4 regions of the Bacillus sp. ISL-47 genome follow, and region 3 is predicted to be linked to each of the others. Evidence: riboswitches for the same ligand, from Rfam matches in the RefSeq annotation. Region 3 holds a riboswitch; each other region holds the start of a gene.
What was found. Region 3 has a riboswitch for cyclic di-GMP ahead of J7I93_RS04530 (hypothetical protein). Riboswitches for the same ligand answer to the same signal wherever they lie in the genome.
Positions count from the first base shown of each region.

Region 1: another riboswitch for cyclic di-GMP. It lies ahead of J7I93_RS08805 (response regulator); the one in region 3 lies ahead of J7I93_RS04530 (hypothetical protein).
Region 2: another riboswitch for cyclic di-GMP. It lies ahead of J7I93_RS09765 (anti-repressor SinI family protein); the one in region 3 lies ahead of J7I93_RS04530 (hypothetical protein).
Region 4: another riboswitch for cyclic di-GMP. It lies ahead of J7I93_RS03135 (EAL domain-containing protein); the one in region 3 lies ahead of J7I93_RS04530 (hypothetical protein).

Region 1 is NZ_JAGGQS010000022.1:55,316-62,332, forward strand. Features, by position in the region: gene J7I93_RS08780 (helix-turn-helix transcriptional regulator) at 1-301, opposite strand, end outside; gene J7I93_RS08785 (aspartyl-phosphate phosphatase Spo0E family protein) at 947-1,105, shown strand; gene J7I93_RS08790 (DUF421 domain-containing protein) at 1,230-1,913, opposite strand; gene J7I93_RS08795 (phospholipase D-like domain-containing protein) at 2,035-3,522, opposite strand; gene J7I93_RS08800 (hypothetical protein) at 3,626-3,862, opposite strand; cyclic di-GMP riboswitch class I at 3,959-4,041, shown strand; gene J7I93_RS08805 (response regulator) at 4,113-4,472, shown strand; gene J7I93_RS08810 (hypothetical protein) at 4,779-4,973, opposite strand; partial or broken gene J7I93_RS08815 (hypothetical protein) at 5,200-6,009, opposite strand; gene J7I93_RS08820 (recombinase RecT) at 6,298-7,017, opposite strand, start outside.
Region 2 is NZ_JAGGQS010000025.1:294-8,619, forward strand. Features, by position in the region: gene J7I93_RS09735 (hypothetical protein) at 1-403, opposite strand, end outside; gene J7I93_RS09740 (alanine/glycine:cation symporter family protein) at 609-1,994, shown strand; gene J7I93_RS09745 (carbohydrate kinase) at 2,257-3,354, shown strand; gene J7I93_RS09750 (pseudouridine-5'-phosphate glycosidase) at 3,370-4,284, shown strand; gene J7I93_RS09755 (helix-turn-helix domain-containing protein) at 4,418-4,759, opposite strand; gene J7I93_RS09760 (hypothetical protein) at 5,059-5,313, shown strand; cyclic di-GMP riboswitch class I at 5,515-5,605, shown strand; gene J7I93_RS09765 (anti-repressor SinI family protein) at 5,636-5,785, shown strand; gene J7I93_RS09770 (helix-turn-helix domain-containing protein) at 5,859-6,179, opposite strand; gene mnmH (tRNA 2-selenouridine(34) synthase MnmH) at 6,328-7,386, opposite strand; gene J7I93_RS09780 (FAD-dependent oxidoreductase) at 7,625-8,326, shown strand, end outside.
Region 3 is NZ_JAGGQS010000009.1:79,862-88,187, reverse strand. Features, by position in the region: gene J7I93_RS04545 (GDSL-type esterase/lipase family protein) at 1-84, opposite strand, end outside; gene J7I93_RS04540 (S-layer homology domain-containing protein) at 287-1,774, shown strand; gene J7I93_RS04535 (DUF3006 domain-containing protein) at 1,780-2,031, shown strand; gene J7I93_RS04530 (hypothetical protein) at 2,083-2,328, opposite strand; cyclic di-GMP riboswitch class I at 2,456-2,544, opposite strand; gene J7I93_RS04525 (copper amine oxidase N-terminal domain-containing protein) at 2,677-4,572, opposite strand; gene J7I93_RS04520 (chitobiase/beta-hexosaminidase C-terminal domain-containing protein) at 4,757-8,326, opposite strand, start outside.
Region 4 is NZ_JAGGQS010000006.1:31,020-39,345, reverse strand. Features, by position in the region: gene J7I93_RS03160 (response regulator) at 1-526, shown strand, start outside; gene J7I93_RS03155 (hypothetical protein) at 719-865, opposite strand; gene J7I93_RS03150 (DegV family protein) at 1,104-1,943, shown strand; gene J7I93_RS03145 (ATP-dependent helicase ComFA) at 2,387-3,883, shown strand; gene J7I93_RS03140 (ComFC family protein) at 3,873-4,580, shown strand; cyclic di-GMP riboswitch class I at 4,653-4,739, shown strand; gene J7I93_RS03135 (EAL domain-containing protein) at 4,828-8,097, shown strand; gene J7I93_RS03130 (TIGR03826 family flagellar region protein) at 8,167-8,326, shown strand, end outside.

The DNA of each region.
Region 1 (7,017 bases), on a different contig from region 3:
GCCAATAGAGAACCTCCACTTCTCTATCATCTGTAATAAGATGCATCCGATCCTGAATAACAGAAATCTTTGCCTCGTACTTATGAATAACTGAATGTCTTCTCTCTCTGCGTACACACTCTCTATAAACAGGATCACTTGTGGAGCCTTTAGCTTTCGGCATCCCAGCCTCATCTCCATATTGAGCTGTGAGCTCTTCCCCTGCATCTTTCATTGAGTCCCTGAGTATCTTTATAGAGTTCATCATCCAATGGTAATCCTTAAGAATGGATTCAATTTGTTTGCTGGCAGCTTCTTTCATTAAAAACACTCCTTTGGATATAATAAAAATGGACACCAAACAACGCTTAATTCGCCATTCAGTGCCCCTGGTTGTTCCAGTAGACTTATTTTGTTTTTTTATGAATTTTTTATTGAGCAATTAAAAATAATAAATCTAATAAATACAAAGGAGATGAACAGCTATGACATACCACAAAATGATTCGAAGTGTCCTCGGTGTTGATGTCCGTGCTCGCAATTCAAAATATGGTAGTGAAAATTATGCTTACAACCCTTTTCAAAATCCAATAATACATAAACAAATTAATGGGGAAGAAATAGTCCCCATCAATCTATCCAAGTTATGGAATAAATGATCATATCTTATTTGAGTAGTTTAATTCATAATGAGAAGGCTTCCCTGATTACCAGGATATAACTTGCTTACCGAACTCTCTCGGCGGGGTATCGACTATCGATTTCAGTTGTCATTTTTTCTATATTGGTTTTCACCAGGAATCCCTCCCAAGTGCTAAAATTATATTAGGTCGGCCGGGAGAAATCCTGGCTTTTTCTTATTACTAATTTTTGTCTTTTATAGACAAGTTTTGTCGAAATCATTCAATATTTTCCCTTTATCTGAAATAATAGTTCCTGTAATTTTATCATTTAAAGGAGCAAATTAATGTGTAATTTCTGCCGAGAGCTTAGAAAAAAGATTAAATTGTATAGAAAAGTGCTTATTGAAACCGGATTAAGGAAAGGGTTAGATGACCCTGAAACTATAAGAAACAGTCAATCTCTTGATAAATTAATTTTCAAGTATCAATCAAAATGCAGATAACATTTTAAATTTCAAATAAGAGTCGAGATACATATTCTCTGTTTCAATTTTTATAAAAACACTGAATTAATATTTAAAATCCAAATGGCCATTCACAAACATATGCTAATATCCTAATAAAATTTTAAAATGGACTAATATGAATTCCTTCATTTTCTCGCCAATCTGCGTAGAGTATACGTTTAACATTATCATAGCCATTGGTAGTTAATTGATTATCTAACCACTGTTGATCAAATCCGAGTTCATGTAAATTATCCCTTAATACTTCCCCATCTATAATTAACGCTGTTGGGAGGTATACTGGACTTTCTAGAAGACTGAGGTCTTGCTTGTCTGGTTTTTGATACTTCGATTGTAATAATATACTTATTTGCCCATTAGCTTCCAATATACCGTATTTGACTTCGCGAACAGAAAAAACCTGATTTTGTCGAAGTATACTTAATACTTGATTTACATCCAATTTGTTCTTTTTAAGTAACTTTCTATCCATTACACCATCCCGAATAATGATGTTAGGATCCCCCAATAAGAGAGAACGTGTCGATTTATTTTTTAGAGTCAAGAACTCTATCCCCAACATGAGAAGCGTCCACAATCCGATGGCATATAAAAAGTGAAAAATCCCTACCTTATTTTCATAAATGGTATTTCCTAAAAAATCTCCAAGCACTAATACAAAAACTAAGTGAAACGGGGTTAACTGAGAGATTGATGTTCTACCGGTTATGATAATGATAAAAAATAAGGTGACAAAACCTACTATGACTTTGATTGTCAGTAAACCAAAAAAAACTTCACCCAAAGTTTATTCCTCCATTTTATATTTCACTCGATTTCAAAAATCCTCATGTTTTAAAATATTTATATTACAACATGTAAGCTAAATTAAAATCAGAAAGATAAAAAATACCGGTTTTATCAACTTATAATAATGGAGAAAACAGGCGGGCACTCTGTTCAACAATCCGCTCGGTCAGGGGTCGTTCCAGCAAGTCTTCAATATTTAATGGAATAGAGTCAATTAGATCACGTTCGAACTGATCTGTGAGTTCCCTCGCCACATCTGCACTGTACAAGACTTGACATACCTCATAATTCAGTCGAAAACTTCTCATATCATAGTTTGCTGAGCCTACGGCAGCAATCTCCTCATCTATAGTCAACACCTTGGTATGAATCATTCCTTTGTCGTACTGGTAGATTTGTAAACCAGCTTCTAAAAGTTCCCCATAATAAGTACGACTTGCAAAACCCACGATTTTTTGATTATTGTGGCGAGGAACCAGCAATCTTACGCTCACACCTCGAGCTATTGCTGTCTTTAATGCCATAATAATATCTGTTTCCGGTACAAAATAGGGTGTTGTTATATCAATAGTCTTAGTCGCTTGTGTTATACATATAAAGTAAGTTTGACGAATAAATGGGGTAGGAATTCCAGGGTTTCCTTCCAACGTATGGATATACGCTTTTTGCAATGTCCTTGTTTTTGGCGATATGTCTATCTCATTATAATCTAGGGTGCTCAACTCTGATCCCAATTCGGCTAACCATCTGACATGATCTTCTCTGCCGATTGGATTGATTACATCAGACTTTGTTTTCGGGTTAGTATTTGATTTTATTTTTTCCGGCACTGCCATATTCCAATGAACATCAAAGACAGTCTGTAAATCGACCAATGCATCTCCTATGATTTGCAAGTGGGTATCCCGCCAGTAGCCAACGTCAGGCTTCAATCCTGTATATTCATATCCTACGTTCATGCATCCAGTAAAAGCTACTTTTTCGTCAATTGTGACAATTCTACAATGATCCCGATAATTCCAATAAGAAAAGATCCAAGGAAATCGTAAAGGAAATATTGTACGGCATTCTATCCCTGCTTTGACCATCTGTCGGATTTTTTCACGCGGAAATTTATAACTCCCCAAGCCATCTCTCATAAAACGAACCCGCACTCCATTTACTGCTTTTTCGATTAGCAGTTCTGTGATGCGATTACCAATTTGGTCATTCCTAAATATGAAATATTCCAGATCAATCGTTTTTTGGGCTTTTTGGAGGGATTCAATGAGTTGTTTATATTTTGCTATTCCATTGTCAAATACTTGGACTTGGCCCGTTCGTAGCCCATTCACAGTGAAGGGCCGTAAAGCATCGGCGATTACCGATGCTGAATCACCAAATGTATCAGGTAATTTATTCGATTCACTTTTAGAAGAGGTCAATCTTTTCCGATGAATAAACTTAGGATTTGATATGCTAAGATAAAGCAAGAAACCAATGATAGGAAAAAGAAGGACGATTATTATCCAATTCAAAGCCTTGGCAGGCCTACGTACATCCCGAATTGCTATGATTAAGATAAAAAACGTATTTATCAGGTATAGATAAAAAATCCATTCCAACTAAAAATCCTCCCTTGTTTTTCTCTTAACATTTACAAAAAATGCAGGGAGTATACTTTTAGAATTCGAAAGAATACCTAGTTTACTCTTTTGCTTCCTTGTCTTACTCTTCCAGCCACCTATTTATCTTGGCAACAAACAAATCTAATCCTTCCCTTTCATCAAGATGAAATGCTACACCAGAGAAATCAGGTCCCTGATAATGACAAACGCCCTTGTATTTTTCATGATGACGGATCAGCAGCCGTTCCATCCCTCTGTAAAACTCCAACTCTTCGCCTTGTTTTAGTTCAGCTATCTGATCTTCAAGGGCAAAGGAGAATAAGTCTAATTGCTTCATTCCCTCACCACCAACGAAATTTATAATCCATAAGTCACGAAATTATCAATTTTTTGTCACATTTTGTCGTTTTCCACTATATTCACTGTGTTAATATACCTATAATGGCAAATTTTATGAAAGTAAAAGACGCAAAGCCACGGGTGTAAGGTAAAAGCTAAGGCAGCCGGGTTACCGAGATTTATCAATCTCGTAAATCTCTTATAACTCCTTTCTTAAATTTGCCTAATTTTCAAAAAGGGAGTTTGATATGATTAATAAAGTACTAATTGCTGATGATTCTATGTTTATGAGACAAATACTTAAAAGAACCTTGTCTGAAGGCAACTATCAAGTAATTGCTGAAGCCTCTGATGGTTGCGAAGCTATATCACTTTTCAAGAAGTCTTCCCCAGATATCGTATTACTAGACTTAACAATGTCATGTAAAGATGGAATGGCTGTTTTAAAAGAGATCAAGAATCTTGATCCAAATGCAAAAGTTGTTATATGCTCCGCAATGGGACAATCTAAATTAATCGTGGAAGCTTTAAATTATGGTGCTAAAGATTTTATTGTAAAACCGTACTTTAATGAATTAATCCCCGCATTAAATAAGCTTGTCAGCTAAACAACCTCTTTATAGGGGTCTTTTTTTTGAGGAAACTTAGCAGCAAGCTCAGCTTCGCTGCTTTTAAAATCATATGGCGTTGTGTTTTTCCGAGTAGCATTTCACGCATGGACCCTCAATGTAGAAATAATTTGGCTTTCCACAAATCTTGCAAGTCTTTGAGTAAGTATTCCAGCGTGTATTGCAGTCCCTGCATTCAAGTAATAAGAGGTTTTTTCGATGTCCTATCACTGTCCCCTTGGCCAGACATTTTGGACAGCGAGTAACTAATTTAACATTTGTGATAGTCATTTTTCATATCTCCCTTCAAAACCAGTTATTTTGTGTAGCCTCTGTATTAATCTCCCGAAAAGATGCCAGTACAAGCTCATATTTCAGTTCCTCGTAATCACAATCGTGGATTCTCTTTCCTGACTGAGCCTTATAAATATTAAGTTCTGACAATCTCTTGATGAGGATATTCCTTTTCTGTTGCATAACGGATTCATATAGGATCCCCATGGTTTCAACTCCCTGATCTTAATATTTTTAGCTTTTCATTTAGTTCTGCCTTTTTACGGGCCAGCTCATCTTGATTGCTAGGCACTTCCCGCTCTTGCATTTTCCTCAGCATTTCATCAAGTTCAGCCTTATCGGCAGCAATTTGGTCAGGTGATTTTTCCTTTATCGGTTGTTTTGGTTGCTCATTTTCATAAAACCAATCTGGCAGCATTTCCGTACGTATTGGCTTGGATCGCATACCCTTAGGTTTATAAGAATTATTGCTTTTAAAAGGCTTAACGTTTTTAGCTGCTTCTTTTGCCTGTTCTCTTGCTACTAAGGCCTCATAATGATCCATGATGTATTTTTCACAGTAACCGAAGGCTTTAATGGCTCCATTTGGCTGACGTTCTTTATATTCAGCAAAACACTGTTCAAGCAATTTGATTGTTTGTGGCAACGGCATACCACGGGCGACAATCCGGGCGATTGCTTCATAATCTTTTGTTGTTGGGTAAACAGAACGTCCTTCTTGTATCGTTCGTAACTCTATGAATCTTTCAGCAATAATATCTACTGGGTCATTTTCTTTAGTAATAGTAATAGTAGTATTATTTATCTTTGTAATATCTTTATTAGAGTGGACACTTTTGTCCACATGACTGGACATTTCTGTCCACTCTGGACTGGACGTTTTTGTCCGGTCTCCATCAGACTGGACGTTTTTGTCCACTCTCTCTTTGCTGTATTTTTTAGAGTTTTTAACAGTTATAATATATCCATAAGGTGCTCTGGTGATCTTTATGTAACCATGTGTTTCTAGGTCATCCAGCCACCTTTGAACAGTTCTTTCGCTAACTCCAAAAGGTTTTGCCAACTCTGAGCGTTTCAATGGCTTATTTCCTAACACGATGCCCCAGGTTACTCCATCTCGTTCAATCTCTTTTGTAGTGGAACTGACGCACCAGAGAAAAAGCCACAATGCTGATCCAATTTTTTTGTAATGTTTCGGCTCTAATAATCCTGAATAGGTTGGAAATGGATAACTTTCGGGCACCGTATCACCTACTTCCTATGGACATTTTTATGACATGGCACGCATATCAGATTCCCCGATAGTTTCACATTTGAATATAAAATACTTTGAAAATACATCTCCATTTGGAATACGAATGGTCTTAACAAACATGTGATTCACTCCCTCTCACATACAGCAAATCCGTTTTTAACCCCTTTTACTTTGTAATCCGAATACCTCCGCATATACTCTAAAACAAGCATTTTCAATTGTTCTTTATCTCTAGCCTCCTCCCAGATCCATGCTGGAAGGAGGACATTTGTTTTGTTACTCTGCATCTTCAAAATCTATGTCCAATGATTCCTGGGCGGACATATTTTTGCTAGTTTTTTTCTTCTTTTGATCCGTATCAATAATTTCAGGCTCTTCATCTGATACATGCTCTTCCTTGCTTGGAGAGTCATACTGAATTGGCTCATCATACTCATTGGCCTCATCCGTAATATCTTTTACCTCACGCTCCTGCTCATCTTCTGAGAATGCTTTTTGCATATCGATGGACAAGATACCCCATTTGCCTAGCATATTTCTAAGAACCGTTTTCATAGCCATCGCATCGTAATCAGAGCGCCAAACATTATTAATGGATTTCTTGTCTTTTGCCTTGTTATGCTTAATCCTGTGCGCCTCGACCTCATCTCGGGTCCAATAGACCGTTTTTTCAAAGCCATTGACCAACTTAAAGTAGCCACAGTAACCGATGACCTTGTCACTTTTCCTGACATCCAAATCAAGGTCAATTTCCTCCGTTAGACGATTCCACTTTAGGAGTTCTCCTTCATATACCGGTATTACATTTATGGCCTTGTACTGGCCGCTTCTTAATGCCAGTTGAATGTATCCTTTGTATCCCAGTTGGAACTGCGCTGCCTTATACCCCTTTTTAGAATCATAAAAAGCAACAATCCAGGCGTAGCCTAAGTTTTTATCAACTGGTAAATCGAGAGATGCAGCAACCATTGCACTGGACACTATGGACATAGGCTC
Region 2 (8,326 bases), on a different contig from region 3:
TCACAGGTACTGATTGTTCTGTTTCAATCCACTCTTTTGTTACGTAATCGCGTACCCATGCAGTTTCAAGTGTTTCACCTGTACTTCTCTGGTAGTTAAGGAGGCAGCCTGAATCGTCGAAATAAAGGGTTTCCCCGTTTGAGTCAATTGCTTGCGCGGTGAAAACGCCCATTTTTTCATCCCTCGTATACACTTCCATATTGCAGAACGCGCAAAGATCGTTATCATGGGGTTCGGCAGGATGATGGTTATGATCATGTACTTCCACAGCTTGTGTTTCATCTGTTTGAGTTGAATCACCATTCTTATCTAGAACAGGCTGATCTTCAGCTGTTTCATTACCGCAAGCAGCTAGCATAATGGCAAAAATAGCCGTAAGCATAAATAGCGTTATTTTCTTCATTTCTGTTTCCTCCTAAAGAATTAGTCAAAAACATTGTAAAAAAAAACTGTGAGCAAAGAATGAAAAGAATGAGTAAAAAGAGTGAGATTTCCTATGATTTTGTTACATTCTCGTAAACTAAATGCTCACTAAATGTTTAACTGGCAATTAAAAGGGAATAGAATAGCAGGGACAGCTGTGTATTTAAAACAAGGGGGAAAATTTTTTGGACAAGTTATTAGAGATCGTTGCAAATATTTCAGGATGGCTGTGGGGCTACCCCATCATCCTATTATTAGCGGGAACGGGTTTATATTTAACCTTTATGTTAGGTTTCTTTCAGTTCCGTTACCCGGTATATATTTTTAAGCAAACCTTCGGAAGCATTTTTAAAAAGCCGAAAGGAAAGGGTACCGTTACACCTCTGCAGGCGTTGACTTCTGCACTTTCATCGACTATAGGAGCAGCGAATATCGTTGGTGTTCCGGCTGCGATTATGTTTGGCGGACCTGGTGCTGTATTCTGGATGTGGGTCATAGCCTTGATTGGTATGGCGATTAAATTCTCTGAAAGTGTACTGGCTGTAAAGTACCGGGAGAAAAATGAAGAAGGCGAATATGTCGGCGGGCCGATGTACTATATGACAAAAGGGCTTAATATGAAGTGGCTTGGAGTCATTTTTGCTTTTGCGCTCATGATAGAGCTGATTCCCAGCATTATGGTTCAGGGGAATGCTGTAGCCGCGGCAGTTGGCGAAACTTTCAGCATCAACGGGTTATATACTGGAATTGCTGTTGCTGTTCTGGTGTCATTAGTCGTTTTTGGCGGTATTAAAAGAATCGGAAAAGTCACAGAGATTGTTGTTCCATTCATGGCTCTTATCTATGTAGGCAGTGCTCTGATCATATTATTTATGAATCTTGGCAAGCTTCCTGAAGTGTTGGAATTAATCTTCACTTATGCGTTTCAGCCAATGTCTGCAATCGGCGGATTTGCCGGGGCTGCAATTGGTGAAATCATTCGCTGGGGATTTGCTCGAGGATTATATTCCAATGAGGCAGGACTTGGAACCGCACCGATTGCCCACGCTGCAGCTACAACGGACCATCCGGTAAGGCAGGGCTTTTGGGCAATTGTGGGAATCGTCGTTGATACACTGATTGTGTGTACAGCTACTGCCTTTGTCGTGTTATCGTCAGGGGTTTGGACAAGGGAAGGAGCAATGGAAGATCCTTCAGCCTTGACTGCAGCAGCTTTCACACAGTATTTCGGTACCTTTGGTGGTGTATTGGTTGCAATTTCATTGATATTCTTTGTCATATCAACCATCATTGTAGTTGTCTTTTATGGCTCGAAAATGGCTGAGTTCCTTTTTGGCTCTTTTGCCGGAAAAGCTATAAAAGTAGTTTACATTGGTGCCATTGTTCTCGGTTCAGTGGGAGCGGCGAAAACCATCTGGCAATTCCTTGATCTGGCTCTCGCTATGATTTTGATACCAAACATCGTAGCTGTCCTGCTTCTAAGCAAAGAAGTCAAGCAGCTAAAAAATGAATTCTTCACATCTGAACAATATTATTTAAAAGATATTAAAAATGATGATCATGTTGCTTGATTAGAAGTCTCCCGTCTTATGGCGGGAGTTTTTTATTGGATTTGAGCATGTGTCGCAGCTAATTGTGAACTAAGCGAAGAAATTCGAAAACTAGCAAATAAATAATTATTCTAGCGAATAGGTCATCTAAACTAGCGAATGAAAAGGAGACTATTAAAATTTTTTGAAAAATAACACTTGTGGAACTAATAGACAAAAGTTTATAATATAAACAAAAGTTTATAATATAAACAAAAGTTTATAAAGACAGGGCTGGTCAATTATGAATGATAAAGAGTTATTGATTTTGCAGCTGATTAAAGAGAATCCGTTTATTGTACAGAATGAGCTGGCTGAAAAGACAGGACTTTCACGATCTGCAGTAGCTGGGTATATTTCTTCGCTTACAAAGCAGGGGAAGATTTTAGGAAGAGCTTATGTCCTTCCTGAGAGAAAAGAAGTGCTCTGCATAGGCGGCGCCAATGTAGACAGGAAAATTCAAACTACAGGACAGCTTCAGTATGAAACCTCAAATCCCGCTGAGAGCTCACAATCAAGCGGCGGAGTTGCCCGCAATATAGCTGAAAACCTTGGAAGGCTCGGCTGTGATGTCGGCTTGATGACGGTAGTTGGGGATGATCCAGAAGGGGGATGGCTGCTGGAGTATACAAAAGCCTTTGCTGATATCACACCATCGCAGTCCTTGCCGGGATTTACAACCGGTACCTATACGGCGGTGCTTGGCCATGATGGGGAAATGGCAGTGGCGCTAGCTGATATGACCATTTATGAAAACGTTACCAAGGATTTTGTTGAGAAGAAGTGGGGCTATCTTGCCTCATCCGAAATGGTTATTTTGGATACCAACTACCCTCCTGAGGTGTTAAAGCAGATCATAGCCAGATGTTATGAAGAGAATATCCCCCTCTGTATCACACCAGTATCAGCTCCAAAAATTAAAAATCTGCCGAAAAACCTGAATGGTGTTACCTGGCTGATTGCCAATAAAGATGAAGCAGAAGCATTAACAGGTATGAAAATCAGCAGTGAAGGCGATTTTTTCAAGGCAGCTGAAAAGATCATGAAAAAAGGTGTGGAAAAGGTCGTGATCAGCAGGGGCGATAAAGGGCTGATTTACTATACAAACGAGGGAGAAGCGGGAGTTCTGCTCGCTCCAAAAGTAAACGTTGCAGAAGTTACGGGTGCTGGCGACTCGCTTGTTTCCGGAGTCATATTTGGCCACTTAAAAGGCTTGGGCACTGAAGATGCCTGCAAAATCGGCATGACCTGCTCCATGCTGGCCCTGCAGTCCCTTGAAACCGTGAATCCAAATTTAAACAACACACGCTTGCAGGAAACCTTTAAAAAATACTTTAACTAAGGAGAATGAGACATCATGTTGGAAAACTTGCTCGAGTACTCAGAAGAAGTTTTAAAAGCGAAGAAAGATAATAAACCGGTTGTTGCATTGGAATCAACAATTATTTCACATGGTATGCCATACCCGCAGAACGTACAGACGGCAAAAGAGGTCGAAGAAATTATTCGTAAAAATGGAGCAGTGCCTGCAACCATTGCTATTTTAAATGGGAAAATCAAAATTGGCTTATCTGATGAGGAGCTGGAGTTTCTGGCCCAAAGCACCGATGTAGAAAAGGCAAGCAGACGTGACCTGCCGTTTTTGGTGGCGAAAAAGAGAAACGGTGCAACAACTGTAGCAGCTACGATGATCTGTGCCCAGCTGGCAGGGATCGAAGTGTTCGTGACAGGCGGAATTGGCGGGGTACACCGCGAGGCAGAAACCACCATGGACATTTCAGCAGATCTTCAGGAACTTGCCCAAACGAATGTTGCTGTTGTCTGTGCAGGGGCAAAATCCATCCTGGATATTGGGTTAACCCTTGAATACTTGGAAACACATGGCGTCCCGGTTGTTGGATTTGAAACAGATGTTTTACCGGCCTTCTATACACGCACTAGTCCTTTTAATGTAAATTACAGAGTGGATACTGCGGAAGAAGCTGCCGAAATGATCCGTACCAAATGGGAACTGGGCCTAAAAGGCGGCCTTGTCATTGCCAATCCAATACCTGAGCAAGATGCAATGGAAGAATCATTTATCACAGGGGTTATCGAAACGGCACTAAAAGAAGCAATGGAAAAAAATATCTCAGGTAAAAGAGTAACACCGTTTTTGCTTGGAAAAGTAAAGGAACTTACGAATGGCACAAGCCTGACAGCTAATATTGCATTGGTTAAGCATAATGCTGAAGTGGGCTCTAAAATTGCCGTCAGCCTGAATAATAAATAAGAAAAAAAGAGAAGCCAGGCTTTATCTGCTAATGATGGGCTTGGCTTTTTCTTTAAGCAACATAAGCCGCCCTTACTGTTTACAAGATAGCATAGAAGGAGGACGCTACAGGTACGTCAATAAATTAAAGCCATCATCCTTTCCCTTCATTCATTTTCTTGAACTTAATAAACTCTAAATAATAGGTAAAGTCTTCCTTTGTAATCCCCTGCCGTATAGCCTCCCTTACTAGATTGACCCATTCCTCATCCAGGGATGTTAGGTCTGCTATCATATCTTTATTTTCTTCCAATAAATCCTCAAGGTTGGCATCAAGCGTTTTAGCTATTCTTGATAGTACCTGCAAAGAGGGATTCTTTTGGATGCCTCTTTCAATGTAGCTTAAATAAGACTTGGATACCTCGGCTTTTTCGGAGAGTTCATTAATAGAATACCCTTTTTTGATCCTCAAATTTTTAATGCGTCTACCTACCATAGGCATAATGCTCCTTATAAGAAAATATATATTCATTATAACGAACATTCCGTTCAATAAAAAGTATAGAATAGTGAGATAAACGAAGGTATTTAGAGTAATAGAACAAAAAGTGTTCTTTTTAGAGAAAAAACAGCCATTTTTAGAATTTTTCAAAATAGATAATATGAACTATACTCAGATTACCTGTTCGTTATAAAGCACTAAGATTCATCTCTGTTTATTTTTTGCTTACAAACTTGAACGGGAGAGGAGAAATCAGAACCTCATTAAATCAATAGGTTTAAAGGTGGTGCTCTATGTATCAAAAGAACTGTGATAAATGCGGTAGCCCAACCTTCAGCAGCAGTGAAATTGGGCATTGGCACTGTCCTTGCTGCGGAAATGATTTAACGGAAAATGATTTTTTGGATGCCATGACGATGGAGCCGATCCATGTCATTTACAGAAAGAATAAAAAGCCATTAAAGTATTCATTTAAGCAAATTAATGAAAATTATAAAAAAAGGGTTGGACTTTCTTACTATACAAGAAAAGAATTCGACTATATGTAACATCGTTTTATTAGAAATGGCAAAGTCTTGAAGAACTCATATCATATTTAGGCCAGAGCACCTAGTATTTAAAAAGAATATGTCGAATTGTAAGTTAATTAAATATTTAAAAAACAGCGGGAAGCTGACATATTATGACAACATAATCAATATCATGATAGTAGAATACATTTATTAGGAAAAAGATAATGAGTAAAAAGGTACAGAAAAAGGCAAACTCATTGAAAGATGAGGACGCAAAGTCACAGGTCTAAGGTATTAGGGGAAATACTAGGATGGCTGGATTGCCTGGAATACGATATGTATTTTGGGGGGAATAGTTGTGGCGGCAATAGGTTTAAAAATGGATGGAATTGATATGGAATGGATGGAGCTGATCTTGGAAGCAAAAAACTTAGGCCTTGAAAAAGAGGAAATCCGTGAATTTCTACATAAAAATGAAGCGAAGGAAGTCTTAACTAAGGCCAGGTAAACGAAATTTTATTGGTAATGGTAAAGGTTTTTTTATAAAAAAGAGCCTGAAAAAAATTCAGGCTCAAAAAATTTTATTTCTGTTCGCTTCTCCACTTATTAAAATCCAAAAACTCGCGGAATTGCTCTTTGGAAACACCGGATTCCATCGCTTCCTTTACGATTTTCATCCATTCCGTGTCGAGCTCGTCCTTGTTGATTTGCTCATGGATTAAATGGTCTACTGGGACATTCAATACACCTGCAATTTTTTCAAGGAATTGTATGGATGGGTTTGTCTGCAGGTTGCGTTCTAAAGAGCTTAGGTAAGACTTGGCCACACCAGCCTGTTCAGCAAGCTCGGATAAGGACATTCTTTTTTCTTGGCGAAGTTTTTTAACACGATCACCGATCATTGTACCTCACACACCTTATTATTGTATGTAATATGATTATAGCAGAATTCACAGAAAGGTTCCATATTAAGAACGATTTGTTCAATATTATTATCATACCACAGCAATAACCAAATTATATAGATATTTTTATAATAAATGCTCCGCGTCACAGGACGGGAGCATTTTGTGTTTCAATGATTTTGATGACTTGTTCGGCTGCTGCTTTAACATCATCAGCGTTAACATGATGGAACTGACCTTCGTAGTCATGCTGCTTAAAGGCATAGCGAGGGTCATAATAGTGTTCCAATAATAGCTTAATGAACAGTGGATAATTTTCCTTTTCAACAGCTTCATCAAGCAGGGCACGTATATCATAGTCCTTGAGTCTTTTTTTGATAAATAAAAGGCTTTCGCTTACTTTAGGTTTGAACCATTCTTCCTTTTGATAGGGCTCAACATAATCTCTGAGAATACGCTGAACACGGGACTCCATACCTGCATACATATCGATGTGGATACCTGTTTTCTTCGTATCCAGCAGTTCATCTGGCTGAACGACCTTGCCGATTCGCTTGCTCTCTGCTTCCATAATGATATATGGAGAACCCTTAACCTCTGAAAGTGCTTGATACAGCAGCGCATCAAAGGTTTTTTGGCTGCTGCCGTCACCCATTCCAAAGGAGCCGAAGATCGAGCCGCGGTGTCCTGCCATTTCTTCAAGGTCTAGGACAGGATAACCCCTCTCACTTAAAACCTTTAGTACATCCGTTTTTCCCACGCCAGTCATGCCATGAAGAACGACTGATTGATCAGGAATTAACCCAGTTGTATTTTCAAGAATATATTGCCTGTAGGCTCTGTATCCCCCAACTAAACGAGGGAAAGACACGCCTGCATAGGCCAAAAAGGTGGCTACAGATTTACTGCGCATGCCGCCGCGCCAGCAGTAGATAACAGGCTGATAGCCTTTATTTTTCAGGTCCCGAATCTTACCGAGCATGGATGGGATTTTGGGTGAAACCATCTCCATCGCTCTCCATTTAGCAGCATCAGAGCCCTCTTTTTTATAAAGAGTACCAATTTCCACACGTTCTTCATTGGTGAAAAGCGGTACATTCACAGCTCCTGGAATGCTGCACTCCTCAAATTCAATTGGAGACCTTACATCAACCGGAACTGCCTTATCCATTTGAATATATTGTTCTACAGTAATTTCTCTCATAGAAATGCCTCCAAATAAAATGCTATATAGATTGTCCATGATGGATCAAAGAATTATTTCGTATGTCTTTATTTTATCGATTAAATAGGAATTTGAAAATAAAGGTGCCTTCCCTAATCATACTCCTTTTTTCGTTAGAACGGTTTATAAAAATCTTCCAAACACTGTAATATCAGCATATCCATTGGTTTTGCTTTTTAAAAAGGAGGATAAATAAAGGGCAAAGGTGGTGGGAAGTATGTCCTTGAATACCGAGGTAGCTGTTGTTGGAGGAGGGATTGGGGGATTGACGCTCGGGCTGAAACTTGCCAGGTCGAAGATCGATGTGATGGTAATTGAAAAGCTTGAAGAGCCATCTTCCATTTATAAAGGAGAGCTCCTGCAGCCGAAGAGCCTGCAAATTTTCGAGAAGCTTGATGTTCTGAAAGATATTCAATGTAATGGTTTTTCTTTTTCCAGGATTGCCTTTGAGGAAGGAAAAAATGAGTTTTTTATGGACTATAGAATACTGCCGGGAGACTATGATTATGCCGTTATGATCGAACATGAAAAGCTGAAGAGAATTCTCCTCAGCCAGGCACTGCAGTATCCGAACTTTCAGTACTTATCCGGTGCTTTCGGAAAAGGCTATTGTGATGGGCGTTTAATAGTAGAGAGGAAGAATAGGAAGGAAAGGCTCTTTGTAAAGGCTGATTTCTATGTCGGTGCAGAAGGCAGGAACTCTATTACCAGAAAAGAAATGAATAGCAAAATTAAAAAAATAGATTATAACCATCATTTTTTGACTGTCACTTTTCCAAGGCCTCAATCGCTGGATGAAGGAAAAATCATTTCAAAAGATGAACGGTTCCTTGGTTTATTTCCGCTGCCCAAAGCTAAGGTCAGGTCTGTCTACCTGATTCCAAAGGGGAGTTATAAGGAGTTTCACGCAAAGGGGATC
Region 3 (8,326 bases):
TGATGCTGGGGATGTTATCAATCCCAGCAATAAAATAAAAATAATCGATAAACTAGATAAACCTTTCTTGCACCTATTAACCAATTGACTTTCACACTCCCTATTTTTTAGATTCTACAAAATATATGTCATTCTGAGTAGGTATATGTATCTATTTTAAATGGCGGAAGAGAATATTTCTATCATTATTTAGTAATTTATTCCACTTAACTAATTTCCCTCCTCTTTCATTACAATTCTGTTACAATAGCAAATGGAAATTAATTGACAAATAGAGGAGGTTACTATGCAAAAATTAGTTGCTTTACTTTTTACTATATCCTTTTTTCTTATACCATTATCACAAGCCGCGGCATCTCCAGGCGGGACAGATTCCAGTGGAGGTCATACTTGTTGGACAAACTGTTCAAAATACGGGCTGGAAACAGGGGAATACCATTATCATGATGCTAACGGAAATATTATAAAAGATAATCCAAAACCGCAGCCAGCTGGTTTATTTACAGACACCGGCGGGCACTGGGCTGAGGCAAATATTAACTTATTATATGAGCTTGGTTTAGTAGGCGGATACAATGACGGTTCCTATGGTGTTAAAAAGAGTATAACTCGTGCAGAAGTTGCAGCTATCATTACTCGTCACTTAAAGCTGCCAAGTGCGGCACCATCTTTTACTGATGTCACTTCCAAGCATTGGGCCTATTCATCTATTGGTGCTGTTGCAAAAAAAGGGATTATGGGCGGATATAGTGATGGCAGCTTTAATCCTAATGCCGCAATCACCAGAGCAGAGCTAGCTGCGATGCTAGTGAGAGCATACAGCTTAACCGGAAAAAGCAGCATTTCATTTAAAGATGTTTCAACAAAGCACTGGGCGTATGGCGTCATTCAGGTGCTGCTTCATAATGATATAACTGGCGGATATCCAGACAACACATTCAGGCCAAACTCAAATGTAAATCGGGCAGAATTTGCTTCTTTCCTGGCTAGAATCATTCGAAATCATGATGTACACATTGCAGGCGGTGAAATCACCGCCCATTTTATTAATGTCGGCCAAGGCGACAGCATATTGCTGGAAACCCCTAATGGTAAAAATGTATTAATCGACGGCGGAAACAGATACGCAGGCGATGAAGTGACTGACTATTTAACCCGGGAAGGCATTGGTTCGATTGATGTCATGGTCGCCACTCATCCAGATGCTGACCATATCGGCGGGCTAATTGAAGTTTTAAAAAAGTTCCCTGTAAAAAGGGTCCTTGATAGCGGTAAAGTTCATACGACAAAGACTTATACAGAGTATTTAACATTAATTGACCAAAAAAATATCCCAATGGATATCCCATCTAAAGGGGATTTTTTAAACATTGATGAAGATATTGCTGTTCAAGTGTTAAACTCAACCTATTCAAGTTCAGATTTAAATGAATCCTCTGTTGTATTAAAAGTGGTCCATGAAGACGTTAGCTTCTTATTAACTGGAGATGCAACAATGGAGAATGAAGCGAATATGACCCAGCAATACAATGTGTCTGCAGATATATTAAAAGCTGGCCATCATGGTTCCAGCACTTCAACTTCTTCAAGCTTCCTGAATAAAGTTCAGCCTTCCATTACCATACTTTCATATGGAGACAATTCCTATGGTCATCCAAACTCGGCAGTCGTACAAAGGTTAAAATCTATAGGTTCGAAAATTTACAGTACTTATAACCATGGAAATATTATTGTGGAATCAACTGAAAATGGATTTACCGTTGAGGAGGGCTGATAACGTTGGAAAGATACACCGTTGATGCAATAGAAGGAGAAAAAGTTGTTTTATTACCCAGCAAGAATGAATGTGACAGAATCGTTGTCTCCATGAAGCAATTCTCATCAAACCTGTCAGATGGAGATATAATTGAAGCAACCATCAGCAGCGAGGGTAAAGTGATGGAATACAAGTTATTATCTGATGAAACGCAGAATGCTTTCAAGAAAAATCAGGCATTGCTTCAGAAGATTTTAAACAAAAACAAGAAATAGCTAAAAGGAGCCCACTTACTTGAGATGGGTTCTTTTTAGCTATTTCCCGCATTAGTTATAAGCAGATATAGAAGAATCTGTTCCATCCGCATTAATGAATTGATGGTTCACTCTCGTACACGCACATACCAGGTTATTCAAGCATTCCCTCTTGATTTTTTCATCGCAAATGAAATCATATAATAATTCTTTCTCCAGCTTTTCTGCAATTTCCTCAAGAGAATTTGTCTCCTGGCGGGAAAGAGAATGAATAATCTCCCTTTCAAAGAATTCCACCGATCCGTAGTAAATCTTCAATTTTACCCACGCCCTTCCAATTTATTTACAATTCTGAAAACTAAAAAGTAAAAAACTCGCCAACGTCCGGCAGAGTTTGAATGTTATTATTAGCTATACCCTATAAAAAGACATATACTCCCGACATTTTGGCAGCCCGACGATCTTAGTCATGTATATGACCTTAGACTCGCGGCTTTGCGTCCTTATTTTTCAATAAGTTTGCCTTTTTCAATTTTCATACAATTATCATATAACTATAGTAATATATTTTCAACAAATTTCGCTATTTTTCCGCAAACATTAAGACTAAAGGACTATTCCTATTCTATAAAAAGACCGGCACCTATTTGCCGGCCCTCCCATTTATCATTGTGCCTCAACATAAATCGCAGCTGGCAGACTGGCTCCGCCTGCATGCATGATCTCAAGGCTAATCATATCCTCAGCACCTGCAACAGTATAAGCCGGGAGTTCAACATACTCCGTGGAAGGCTTAAGGGTTGGGATCAAATAAACAATTCCATTCATTTTCACCGCTCCGCTATATAGTCCCCCTCTGCCCGCTATTTTTAGCTTGATGGTCTTCGCTTCACCAGTTGGGTTGATAATAGGAATATCCACCTTATAATTCATGCCAAAGTGGCCTGAATTTCCAACTGAGCCATTGACTTTAGCTAATGAATTCTCTTCGGTAAGGAAGTGATCCGTCTTTCCGTTCGAAATGTTATAGCCCACTTCCGGTGAGCCCACTGTATAGGCAGGCAGGACTGCCCGGATTTCAGCATTTGGCCAAACGCCTCTCGGATGTGCAGCGTATGGATCAATCGGAACTGGTTCTGAGTGAATCCTTGTTAAGTCTGTATTATTTGTTGTCAAAACAGTTCGGATTGTGTATTCACTATTTCCTCCGTTTATCGAGCGAATATCGACATCCTGCAAAAAGCCAATAATATAGTTAGGATGCAATTCATATGTTTCGATTAGTTTCGTTTCACCCGGCTGTATAACCATCCCCATACTCGCTGAATCAGTTAGCTTGTCATTCAGGACTTTATCAGCTATTGGAAGGCCAATATCATAATTAATCCAGCTGTTTCCGCTCGTTTTCACATAACCTTTAGAACCTGTAACCTCCAGGCTATTGATGCTTGAAGTATTTTGAATGGTTATCCCAATCTTCGCTTCTTTTCCAAGCTTATTAAGATGCCATCCAAAAATCCGGTGCTCGTTAACTGGATCTGCTAAATTTACATTATGCTGAGCAAGCGTGGCTGCTGGATTAGGAACGAGAGCAGGTGTAACTCTTTCAGGATTATCGCTTACAAGCAGGTCTCGTGAGCCTTCCAAGCTTGCATTTGGGACATATGCAGGACGTGTAGTTGAGCCCTCTGTTTTCTCAAGGAAATCGCTTGTAAACATATAATGATAGAGATAAATGTACAATTCCCTTTTATCAGTCAGGATACGCAGGTTGCCCCCCAGTGCATTGACAATAAAATGAACAGGAACGTACATTTTTCCTGACTCGATAAACGGCTTTTCTTCAATCTGCACATTCTCCTGATTGATTAGAACGTTTTGGCTTCCGTTTGTAAAAACAAAGTTCAAGCCGGCAACCTGAAATTCCAGCTGGCTATCTGTCACCCAATTTGAACTTGTGCTGTCCAAATAATTATAAAAATAGTCTGCAGGAATGTACGTTCTTCCGCTTCTCTCCTCTAAAGGATCTTCCATGATGATTCTTTTATTGTTCATATGTAATACGTATGGATCTTCTGGTGGGATTTTTTGATGATTAAGTGTTATTTCAACGGTTTGTTCACCCTGATTCCAATAAACCTTCCCATCAAGGTTCTCACTCACAAAGCGCAGCGGTACGTAAGTCCTGTATTTGTACATAAGAGGAGCAACGTTCATAGTAACCTTCTTATCATTTACTTTGGCAATAGTAGAGTTTATGGTAAGATCTACTCTTTTTCCATTTCTGACGGCACTAGCTGTTTGATTCTTTTTATCCCAATAAACCTTGGCATCAATCGCTTCATATAAATCTCTCATCGGCAAAAGCAGATGGCCGGACTTATTAAGAATAGGATCGTTAAACACAGTCTTCTTCCCATCAATTTCAATAGTCACTCCATTTTTAATATACAGGCCTTTTCCGATCAAGGTTGCAGCTGAAACACTTGATGAACCGGCCGATAGAAGGGAGCTGAGAGCAACTGCAGCAATAACAACTAAAACTCTTAATCTTGCAAACATTTTTCCACTCCTTACAAATAACGACAGGCTTCTTGGTGTCCTGTCCCTCTTTTTCGACAATAATACAATTTTACTATAAATAGGCAGATTTATGTAATAAGTGTGTATGTTGGTTAAAATTAACAATAATTACCGGAAGAAAAAAGGATGGAAACCCTATACGATTTCCATCCCTCATAGCTTATTAGTTTGCCTGCTCCCAAATCATTTCCGCCCATTCCGGGTGGTCAATGAACGGATTACGGTTATGCTGCCATTTTTCAAAAATGATGTTGTTACGATTGCGTTCAAACTCGTCAACAGGATCCTGTTCATGCCACTCAAGCAGAGTAGAAAGCTTTCCGTGGTATGGATTTGAACCGTTATTCAGCAGCTCGTTTAATTCAAGATCCACTTCTCCATTGCCTTCATAGCGGACAGCCATGTAAAAAAGCATTCTGGCAACGTCGCCTTTTACTCTGTCCGGCGGTTCCCAGGAGCTGGCCGTTTTATAGCAGCCGTCACAGCCGCTGACTGCCGTTCCGCCGTTATCAAAATCAAGGTTTCCGCGGGCACTGTTGATTCCTACATCAGTAGGGCGCAGATGATGCACATCTGTTCCAGGTCCCATGCTGGTTCCAAAATCGCCATGTGATTTTGCCCAAACATGCTCCCGGTTCCAATCACCGGCATTTCCGCCGTTCAGGTTTTCTGAACGGGATTCTCCTGTGTAGAAAAGAATGACATTGTCAGGATTTGCCGGGTCTTCATCGGTTTCCTTTAATGCGTCCCACACATCGCTGTAGGAAATAACGGTCTGCTCGGAAATGATATTGTGAAGAGCTGCTTTTAACTCTTCACCTGTTTTTCCGGAAGCATCTTCATAATAGCCCTCCAGCTGTTCAGCTTCTTCGACTGTCAGGGAAAAGCGGACTGTTACTTCGCCGCCATTCCCGTCTTTTGCTGTAACAGCAATCAGATACGTTTCTGGAGTCTCTGTCGGAAGCGTCAGGATTGAACCATTTACTGCTCCGATTGTTGCAGTGTAGGATAACTCGTCTCCATCCGGATCAGAGAAATATTCGTTTAAATCAAGTGAAACTTCCTGGCCTGTTTTCGCATTGATATTTTCTAGCGTTTTTGCGGCAACAGGTGCCTGGTTTACCTTTGGCTCAAAAGGTGAATGCATCGCATTTCCTTTTGAGTCCGTAAATTTGATGCCGGAAGGATTTGCTTTCTTGCCTATCGTCCACTTCTGGACATTTTCCGCCCCGCGGATTTCCGCGACTTTATTGCTTTCAATCATGACTTCTTTAATTTCTGCACCTGTAAGGTCTATTATGGCACCTTTGTTTGCTGAGCTGATGGCAACTCGTGTATTTTTCAGGCCTTCGCCTGTAACAGTTGCTGATTTTTTTAGCCAAAGCCCTTCGGTAAGAGTAGATGATTCGTCCATTGTAACCAATGCATTATAAGGTCCGACGACGTACTTTTTCGCATGATAGTCTACCAGATTAAATACATGGTCATACTTCGGCTCTTCCGGCTTCACTTGTTCTTTTAAGCTGGTTTGAATCATGACCGGGTCATGGTCACTTGCACGGCCATGCTCTTCCATAAAGCCAGAGTTAATATGAAGAATATCAACTTTTGTTCTGTCCGCAAGGTTGTTGGAAACTAAAATATGATCGAGCACTTGGGCATTACCTTGGTAAGAATAGGAGTAGCGCTCTTCTGCCGGCACTTTTTCAATCATGTTTGTTAATTCCTGTCCTTTTAATGCCTGTAAAGGATTGGAGAATTCAAAGTCATTAAAATCGCCAAGCAATACGATGTTCGCATTCGGATCTTTTTCCTTCACGTCTTTTACAAAGCCGCTGATCACGTTAGCAATTTTCATACGCTGAATTTCACTGTTTAAAACGGGCGGCTGAACTTTTCCGAATAACGGAAGATCTCCGCCTTTGGAGTTAAAGTGATTCGCGATGACAATTACGCTTTCACCATTAAACTCAAACTGCGCGGCCAAAGACTTGCGGCTGTCTTCGAAGGCTTCGTTTTTTGGATCAATCCGGCCGGGGTTAAGAGTCAGCTTGCCATCTTCGAAACCGACCGCTTCGTTTGCTTCTCCCTTTGTGCCTTCCATCAGGGATACACGTTCAGCATTATAAAGGAAACCGACACGGATGTTTCCGCCCGGCTGGCCGCCGTCCATTTTATCGATTGGCGCAATATCGGTATACGTATATTCCGTTCCGCCTAGCTCTTTAATTTTTTCGATTAAAAGTGCTGCGCTCTGGCTTGCGTCAGTTGTAGTGCTGTCTGTTGGGCCATCATTATCCTGGACCTCTGTCAGTCCGATAATATCAGGCTGTTTCATGTTCTTGGCAATAGCTTCTGCTAACCTCGCAACCTTCTCGGCATCTACTTTTGGTGAGAAGTTTTCCACATTATAAGAAGCAATGGTGAGTTTATCTTCTTCAGGAGCAATGTCTGTATCCTCACGAACCACTTCACCTTCCACAAGCTCCGGCAAAGCTGCTTCGTCACTTAACACTTTATAGTTGCTGAAGCCGTAGCTTACGACACCCTGGATGTTTCCGTTGAAACTGTCTCCCATTTTAGCCACAAAGCTTTCATTGTTCATATCAATGTGGATTCTTTCTGGGTTAAAATCGTCTTCCGTAATGCGCAGTCCGCCATCTGCCGTGTTCGTTGGGACATTTCCCGGAACAACTGCAAGCTCACCATACTTTTGCGGTGCCACTACTTTTGGGTTGTTGACTTGAACGAGCATTCCTTCCAGGCTTTCATAGAAATCGATGCCATCCTGTTCCGGATCAAATTCGGAGAAGCTGTCGTTGTCAATGACTTCTGTCGGAGGCATGCGATCCTCTCCGATTACGACTGAAGCCGGAAGTTCATCCGTTCCCGTTTTGGTAACGTTGGTGGCGCTGATTTCTGTTACAGGCAAATCAGTTTCTTTCTTTTCTGAATAGCCATCAAGCACCCATTCTTTTACCAGCCCATTAACAGAAACAACGTCTCCCTCTGTTAAACCGTGCTTGCTTTTATAAACTAAGATTCCTTCTGATGTTTTAGGATCTGAATCAGGCTCTTGATCCTGCATGTAGAAATTATGATTATCTACTACTTTCGTGATGATCCCCTCAACTTCGGTTACATGAAAACCGTCATACACTGAATAGTGCCCGGCACCTTGAATATCATGGATGCGGACGTCTTCTTTTTGAATAATATAATTAAATACAGCTACTTTGCTGTTAGTTAAGCCTTCTTTTACAGCCAGCGCATTAATGGTTGTATCTTTATTGATCGCGATTGGCTCACTGTAAACTGCACTATTAGCAGTTGGGTCAGTGCCATCTGTCGTATAGTAGATGGTTGCATCTTCAGTTAAGGTCGACAGACTGACTTGATCGCCTGACTGTACAAAACCCGATCCTGGTGCTGCTGTTACCTGCTGGACTTTGGTGGAGTCGGCAATAACATCAGCTGCACTTCGCGGAATTAGCTGATAAGTTCCATTATAAGCACCTAAAACCCCGGTGATGGAATCATAGCTTGTGTCTGCAGTGAGCAGGGATGAATCATCTGGTCTGATTTGGAAGGAAGTTCCTTCTTCATCAACCGCTGTATAATTTCCGCCGCTAAAGGATTGTACGGATACTTTTTCAATTTTGACAAGCGTAGCCTCTTTGCTTTCGTCAAGCTGGGCTGCTGTAAGGACTTCTGGTTCAGGTACATCCGCTGA
Region 4 (8,326 bases), on a different contig from region 3:
TATGGATATCAATATGCCGAATGTAAATGGTGTTGAGGCTACACGCCAGCTTATTGAAAAACATCCTGAATCCAAGGTGATCATCCTTTCCATTCATGATGATGAGAACTATGTTACACATGCGCTTAAAACTGGTGCCAGCGGATATCTATTGAAGGAAATGGATGCCGATGCATTGGTAGAGGCTGTTAAGGTTGTAGCAGAAGGCGGATCCTATCTGCATCCAAAGGTTACACATAATCTTGTGAACGAATATCGCCGCCTGGCAACAGTAAGTGCAGGAGGAGGCGGATCCTACTCACAGCCTGAAATTCGCCGTCCGCTCCACTTACTGACGCGCCGTGAATGCGAAGTCCTTCAGCTCCTTGCAGACGGAAAAAGCAATCGTGGAATCGGCGAAGCACTTTACATAAGTGAAAAAACCGTCAAGAACCACGTCAGCAATATCCTTCAGAAAATGAACGTCAATGACAGAACCCAAGCTGTTGTTGTAGCTATTAAAAATGGCTGGGTGGAAGTACGATAAAGGAAAAAACGGAATGGCTGCCGCCATTCCGTTTTTTTGTATTTTATGGGTACCAGGTACCACCCGAATTTTGTCGAAAAGTATTAATGGAAAAAGCACGCGAATGGGCATGGGCCGCTCGCGTGCTTTTTGTTTTTTCGTTTCTTGCAATCTCTTAATCTGCTTTGGAGCAGACAATAGATTAAGAGCTGATCAGGATTGCTTCGAAAAATAAGACTTAAGTTTAAGTTCCAGTTTAAAGGGCCCATTCATATACCTTCTCATCGCCATCTGGAAAAACTCCTCAATCAGCATAAACACTACAAATGGCAAGGCAATAACCCCAACCCAAAACCACATTTCATCCCCTCCCTATAAATCTAGTAATGATATGTATATAACACTTATGTAAAAATATTACATCACTCTCCGGTATAAATAAAGGGTTTAGGGTACCAGGTACCACCCGAATTTTGTCGAATTTCCTTATTGTCCTCCCATTATTCGATCCTAAACTTAATGCAATTTGTCACACGATCATATAAAATGGAACAAGAACATACAGTAGAGAAAAAAGATAAGGATGGTAACTCTATTTATGAAAACGGCTGTTGTAACAGATAGTACAGCATACATCCCCAAGGATTTAAGAGAAAAGTTACATATACATATGATTCCGCTTAGTGTGATTTTCGGCAATGAAACCTATCAGGAGGAAGTGGAGATCACTGCAGCGGATTTTTATGAAGAAGTGAAGCATAAGGAGCTGCCGACGACTTCGCAGCCTTCTGTTGGCCAGTTTGTTGAGCTATTTGAAGAGCTTTCGAAGGACTATGACGCAGTTGTTTCGATTCATCTATCGAGCGGCATCAGCGGCACTTTCCAGGGGTCCGTGACGGCTGGCAGCATGGTGGAAGGAATTCAGGTGTTCCCGTTTGATTCTGAGATTAGCTGTATGGTGCAGGGGTTCTATGTTTTAGAAGCTGCTGAACTGGCTGCGGCCGGGAAAAGCCCTCAGGAGATTGTCGAGCGTCTTGAAGAAATGAAGAAATCAATCCGCGCCTACTTTATGGTCGATGATCTATCTCATCTTCAGCGCGGCGGACGCCTTTCAAGTGCACAGGCATTGATTGGAAGCCTGCTGCAGGTAAAGCCGCTGCTTCACTTTGAGGACAAGAAGATCGTGCCTTTTGAAAAAATCCGCACCCGGAAAAAAGCCATGAAGCGTATGGTCGATTTGTTCTGGGAAGACGTGAAAAGCGGCGAGCCTTATCGAGCGGTCATTATTCATGCGAATCGGGAAGAGGAAGCGCGCGAATGGAAAGCTGAGCTTGCGGCTCAGTATCCGAATGTGGAATTTATGATCAGCTACTTTGGACCGGTTATCGGAACTCATTTGGGCGAAGGTGCGATGGGATTTGGCTGGGTAAAGAAGTAAAAGAAGGCGCCATCTTTTAAAGAGGATGGTGCTTTCTTTTTGTCTATATTGTGAAATACGCGAATGGACTTGAACAACTGGGTTGTAGAATGGCAAAATTGAAGAGTAGAAGATAGTTATTCTTTTTATCAAAAGTCTCTTTCTTCAAAGATTATTGTTTTCACTTATAAATTCTGCCCGTTGATTTCCGCTGCGGTCACTTGCTTTCCGCGGGGAGGAATGGGAGCCTCCTCGGCTTCGCCTGTGGGGTCTCCCACTCCCTCACTTCCCGCAGGACATTGAATAAACTTCCTTGAATAGACACCGCACGAAGAAAATGCGAATGCATTTTCGAGGATCAAGTGCCCTCCGCTACAATCAACTCAGAGCTCAAACTAAGTTAGCTTACCCGAAAGCAACAAACTTTACGAAAAAGCCTACCTAAAAAATAATGAGGTGATTTTTTGAGATTTACTTTAAGAAGCATTAAGCTATCTCCACATGTTAACGAACCCCCTCCAGACAGCCTCCCAATTACCTCGATTAAGACCACTCCAGAGCCACCGCTTAATCAAACTTTCCCTTTTAACAAAGAACTCCAGCAATTACTTCACGGAAAACAGCTTCTAATGGATGATCTGCCTTTCCCCCTGGAAGAAATCCAGCAACACTATGAAAACGGCCACATTCTTTACAGAAAAGGCATTAGTAAAGAGAATAATAAGATTGCCTGTGCGAGGTGCGGCAATCAGGATCTCTCGCTTTTTGCCAGCTTTCCCTGTGCGCGCTGCGGTGAGAAGGGTTGTACCTATTGCCGGAAGTGCATCATGATGGGGAGGGTGGGTGCTTGTGCACCTTTGATTAGCTGGCGGGGGACAGAGCAGGACGAGGTGATAGCTCAGGATTCTTTAGTTTGGAACGGCAAGCTTTCAGATGGGCAGCAGGCTGCCTCTGATCGAGTAAAGCAGGCTATCCAAGTTAATAAAGAACTCCTCGTATGGGCCGTATGCGGAGCCGGGAAAACAGAAGTGCTTTTCGATGGAATCAGCACGGCCCTCGCATCTGGAAAAAGAGTCTGCATTGCCACTCCGCGGACTGATGTGGTCCTTGAGCTTGGACCTCGTCTAAAAGCAGTCTTCCCCGGTATCCAAGTTGCCGTCCTCTACGGTGGCAGTGAAGACCGCCATCTCCAGGCTCCGCTAACCATCGCCACCACTCACCAGCTTCTCCGTTTCTATAAAGCCTTCGATACCGTCATCGTGGATGAAGTAGACGCCTTTCCGTACACGGCAGACGAAAGCCTGCAATATGCTGTCCGCCAAGCCCGCAAAGACCTCTCCTCGATGATCAGCCTAACAGCAACTCCAAACCGGAAATGGCAAAATGAATGCCGGAGCGGGAAGAGAGATTTTGTCACCATCCCCGCAAGATATCACCGTCACCCTTTACCAGCTCCAGCCTTCAAATGGTGCGGCAACTGGGAAAAAGCTCTCAAAAAGGACAAGCTTCCGCCGCCAGTCACCCAATGGATCAAAAAGCGGCTCGAAACCCAAAAGCAATGCCTGCTGTTCCTCCCAAAAATCGATAAGATGGAAACAGTCCTAACTATCCTCAAGAAACTCCACCCGAAAATTGAAGCGGTTCACGCGGAAGATCCAGACCGAAAAAGCAAGGTCCAAGCCATGCGCGACAAAGAGATCCCGATGCTTTTAACCACAACCATTCTGGAAAGAGGCGTAACCTTCCCCAATATTGATGTAGCCGTTCTAGGAGCAGAAGACCGCATTTTTACAGAAAGTGCCCTTGTCCAGATCGCCGGCAGGGCTGGGAGAAGCGCGCAATTTCCCGCTGGCGATATAACCTTTTTCCACTACGGCAAAACAGAAAACATGGTTCAAGCACGTAAACAAATCCTCCAAATGAATATAGAAGCCAGAAAGAAAGGACTGATTGATTATTAATTGTCTCATTTGCCACGAAGAAATCACCCTAGTAGTAAGCTGGTCGACTCTTTGGTCCAGGCCAAAAGAAGATCACCTGTGCATGAATTGCACCGAAAAACTCTCTTTTATCCAAGGGGAAACCTGCGAAAAGTGCAGCCGTCCGTTCAGTCAATTAGAACCGCAATTTCGTACCGGAAACCTTTGCCGGGACTGTCTAAAATGGAATGAGGATCCGGAGTGGGGCCATTGCCTTGAGAGCAACCACTCCCTTTTCCTATACGATGACTTCCTAAAAGAAGTCATTGCCCAATATAAATTCCGAGGAGATTATATCCTTGCCAAAGCGTTCTCTCCTTTTATAAAAGCAAAGCTGCAAACGCTCGCCTTCGATCTGCTTGTCCCTATCCCATTAAGTCCTGAGCGGCTTTATGAAAGAGGATTCAATCAGTCAGCTGCACTATTCCAGGAGGCGGGATTTGCATCAACAGAAGTCCTTCAGCGCACCCACTCCGAAAAACAATCCAAAAAATCACGAAAAGAGCGAATCCATCTCCAGCAGGTCTTCCAGCTCATTCCGAATACAGACATTCGAGACAAAAAAATTCTCCTCATGGATGATATCTATACAACCGGCTCTACCTTATACCATGCCGCGAAAGTGCTGAAAGTAACAGGAGCGGCTTCCGTTAGCTCAGTCACAATCGCACGAGGTTAAAAATGGAAAAACTTTCATTTACATTAATTGTTAACAATCTGTTCATAGTGCTAACGTCATATGGTAACATATTCTAATTAAGGGCAAATTTTACGAAAGTAAAAGACGCAAAGCTGCGGGCCTAAAGCAGGTTCCTGCCATGGCAGCCGGGTTGCATAGAAAAATGAACACTTTCCTCATTTGCCTTTTTAAAAGGAAAGGACGTTATGCATTGAACAAATTATTTACTCGATTTAGCAGGAAGCCAATGGATGAGATCGTCAATCTGGATATTGAAGATCCCGCTATCTTTCGGACCCTATTTATTCATAATCCCGATATGACTTATATTACTGACCTTAAAGGAAACATAATCGAAGTAAACAAAAGTACATATAGCATCACCGGGTTCACGAAGGATGAGATTATAGGCGCCGATATTTCTTCTTTTATCAATGAGGAAGAGATCCCGGGTGTTTTGAGTGCATTTCAGCAGGTTTTAAAAGGGAGAGCGAAAAATACGATCTTTTCAATTTTTCATAAAAAAGGTCATTTACTAAAAGTGAATAATATATCCATCCCCGTTTATAAAGATAAGCAGATCATTGGTGCCATTGGCATTTCGAAGGATATTACAAGAGAAGAGAACTTGAAAGAGACATTGGAGCTGCAGAATCAAAAGTACAAGTCCCTTTTTGATTATCATCCCGATGCTATTTATACACTGGATCCAGAGGGGAATTTTTCAGAGTACAATGATTCTTTAGAGGAGCTGCTCGGAGGTTCTCCCGAGTATTTGTCCGGTTCCTTTCGGGATGTTATTGCAGAAGAGTATTTGGATACGACTGTTGAGCATTTTCAAAAAGCCCTTCAAGGCAGCCCGCAAACCTATCATAGTGTTGGGGTTAAGAGGGATCATGATTTGGTAGATGTACAAGTCACAAATGTTCCCATTAAAGTTAATGGCCAAATTAAGGGTGTTTTTGGGATTGCAAAGGATATAACCAGCTTTATTCAACAGCAAAGGGAGCTGGAAAAGATCAAGGATAGCCTTAATCGTGCCCAGATGGTCGCCAATATTGGGAGTCTTGAGTATGACGTGGAGAAGGATAGGGGATTTTGGTCTCTGCAATTGTTTCGGATTTTTGGCATTGATCCCCAAGAGGGATTCGTCCCAACATTTGATGCTTATTTAGGCTATATCCATCCGGAAGATCGGACTGCTTTTAAAATACAGTTTAATAGGCTTTTGAATGAAAAAAGAAGTGCGGTAATCGAGTGCCGCATTTTAAGGAAGGATGGGCAGGAGCGATATATTCAGCATAAAGCAAGTTTCCTTGATGAGCATCAATTCCCTAAAATTGTCGCAACGGTTCAGGACATAACCGAGAAACGGCAGATTGAAGAGAAGCTTTATGAGAACGAACGTAAAATAGCGCAAATCTATGAAAATCTTGATGTAGGAATCTATTCTGCTGATTTAATAAATAGAAAGGTCCTTCACTTCTCAAGGGGAGTAGTAGGCATCTTTGGCTATACGGCAGAGGATTTTATAACTGATTTTGAGTTATGGAACAGGATCATTCTGCCCGAGGATAGGCCAGGGGTCTCCTCAGAGCGGGAGAAGCTGAAGGAAGGGAAAAGCATCCGCTATCAATATCGTATTCTCCATAAATCCGGTGAGCAAAAATGGGTGAATGTTGATGCCATTCCGATTTTGAATGAAGAAGGGGAATTAATTCAGGCAGATGGCTTTGTTGCCGATATTACAGAATCCAAGAGGCTGGAAGAGAAGATGAGGCATATGGCTTTTCATGATTATTTAACAGGGCTGCCGAATCGAAGATCCTTTGACGAGAAGCTGAACAGTCTGCTGGAAACCGGCACTCAGGCAAAATTCGCTGTTATGTTTTTTGAAATGGAGCGGTTAAAGCATATTAATGACACATTAGGCAATGCAGTCGGGGATGAACTCTTAAAGCAGGTTTCTCAAAGAATAGTAAAATCGCTTAAAGGCAGCCAGATGGCAGCAAGAATCAACGGGGATGAATTCGCGATTATCATGGAGGGGTTTCATAGCATTGAAGAGCCTACACGGTTAGCTCAGGAAATCACCCGGTCGACTTCAAATTCTTATATCATTGACAGCTATGAACTGTATATAAACTCCACAATCGGCATAAGCATTTACCCCAATAACGGCAAAACGGCGGAAGAGATCATCCGAAACGCAGATGCTGCCCTCTACCATGCCAAACAAAGAGGGAAAAACAGCTATCAGGTATATAATTCCTCCATGGATATCCAAGCCTACAAGCTTTTTACCCTTGAACGCGATATGCGGGAAGCCTTGAAAAATAATGAATTATATCTTGAATACCAGCCAAGAGTGGATACAAAAACGGGCCGTATTTTAAGTGCAGAAGCCTTGATTAGGTGGAATCATCCGGATTGGGGGAGAGTATCTCCGGCTGAATTCATCCCGGTAGCGGAGGAATCAGGGCTGATTCTGGATATTGGCGATTATGTGATATGGAAAGTCTGTGAAAAGATTCAGGAATGGAAGAAAAAAGGTCTTCATGTCGTTCCGATCTCAGTCAATATATCTCCGCAGCGCTTTTTAAAAAATGATCTGGTGTCTGTTTTTAAAAGCGCCGTTACACAACATGGAATCGAACCGAACTTGATCGAGCTCGAATTAACCGAGTCTTCGCTGATTAACTACTCGGAGAATGTAATATCAGCCTTAACAGAGCTGGGCGAAATGGGTGTGAAAATTGCCCTGGACGATTTCGGAACGGGCTATTCCTCCATCACCCAGCTGAAACAGTATAAGTTTGATGTCTTAAAAATTGATAAATCCTTTATTCAGAACATGGATAAAAGCCCTGAAGATACCGTGATCACTGCCAATCTTATTCAGCTGGCACATGGGCTGAATATGGAGGTTGTTGCAGAAGGGGTCGAAACCTTTGAGCAATATCAATTCTTAAGGCAAAAGGAATGTGACCAAATTCAAGGCTTCCTTTTCAGCAAACCTCTGCCGCACAATATCTTCGAACAAAAGCTAGCAGCTGGAATGCTAAAGCCTAAGGATGCCCAAAGGGAGAATGTCTTTAAAAAGCTGAGGAAATTCTTCCGTGTAGAATTTCCCTATCCGCTTGGAGCCGATATGACGATCCTGAAGCTCAATAACAAGAAAGTCGAAATGGGAACGACTGAGATCTTAATCGAAGACATGGGCCCGGGTGGGGTTAAGTTCTTATCCCCAATCAAATTGCCAGTCAGACAGGATATTATTTTAAAGATTGAAACAGAAATACTGGGAGAAACCGTGTCCTTTACAGGGTTCATCGTCTGGAAAGAGGAGATATCCGATACCCTCAATAACTATGGCTTCCAATTTATATTGGATGAAAATCAAAGGTCAGAACTGGTTACCATGCTGAATAAACTGCAAATCCAGCTGAAAAAACACTCCATGGTCCCGGAATGCCGTTTCATCCAAATTAGCAGCAGCCACATGTATTTTGATTAATTTTTCTATAATTCTCCTTTTCTTCGAGCTATAATGTTGTCAGAAGATAACAGGAAAGGGAGAATCATCATGGCTGAGTTATCAAACTGTCCAAAATGCGACGGCCTTTTTGTAAAAAATCAATTCCGCGAAATCTGCCAGGATTGCTGGAAAGAGGAAGAAAAGATATACGAAACGGTTTATCAATTTATCCGCAAGCGGGAGAATCGGACAGCGAAGCTGCTGGAGG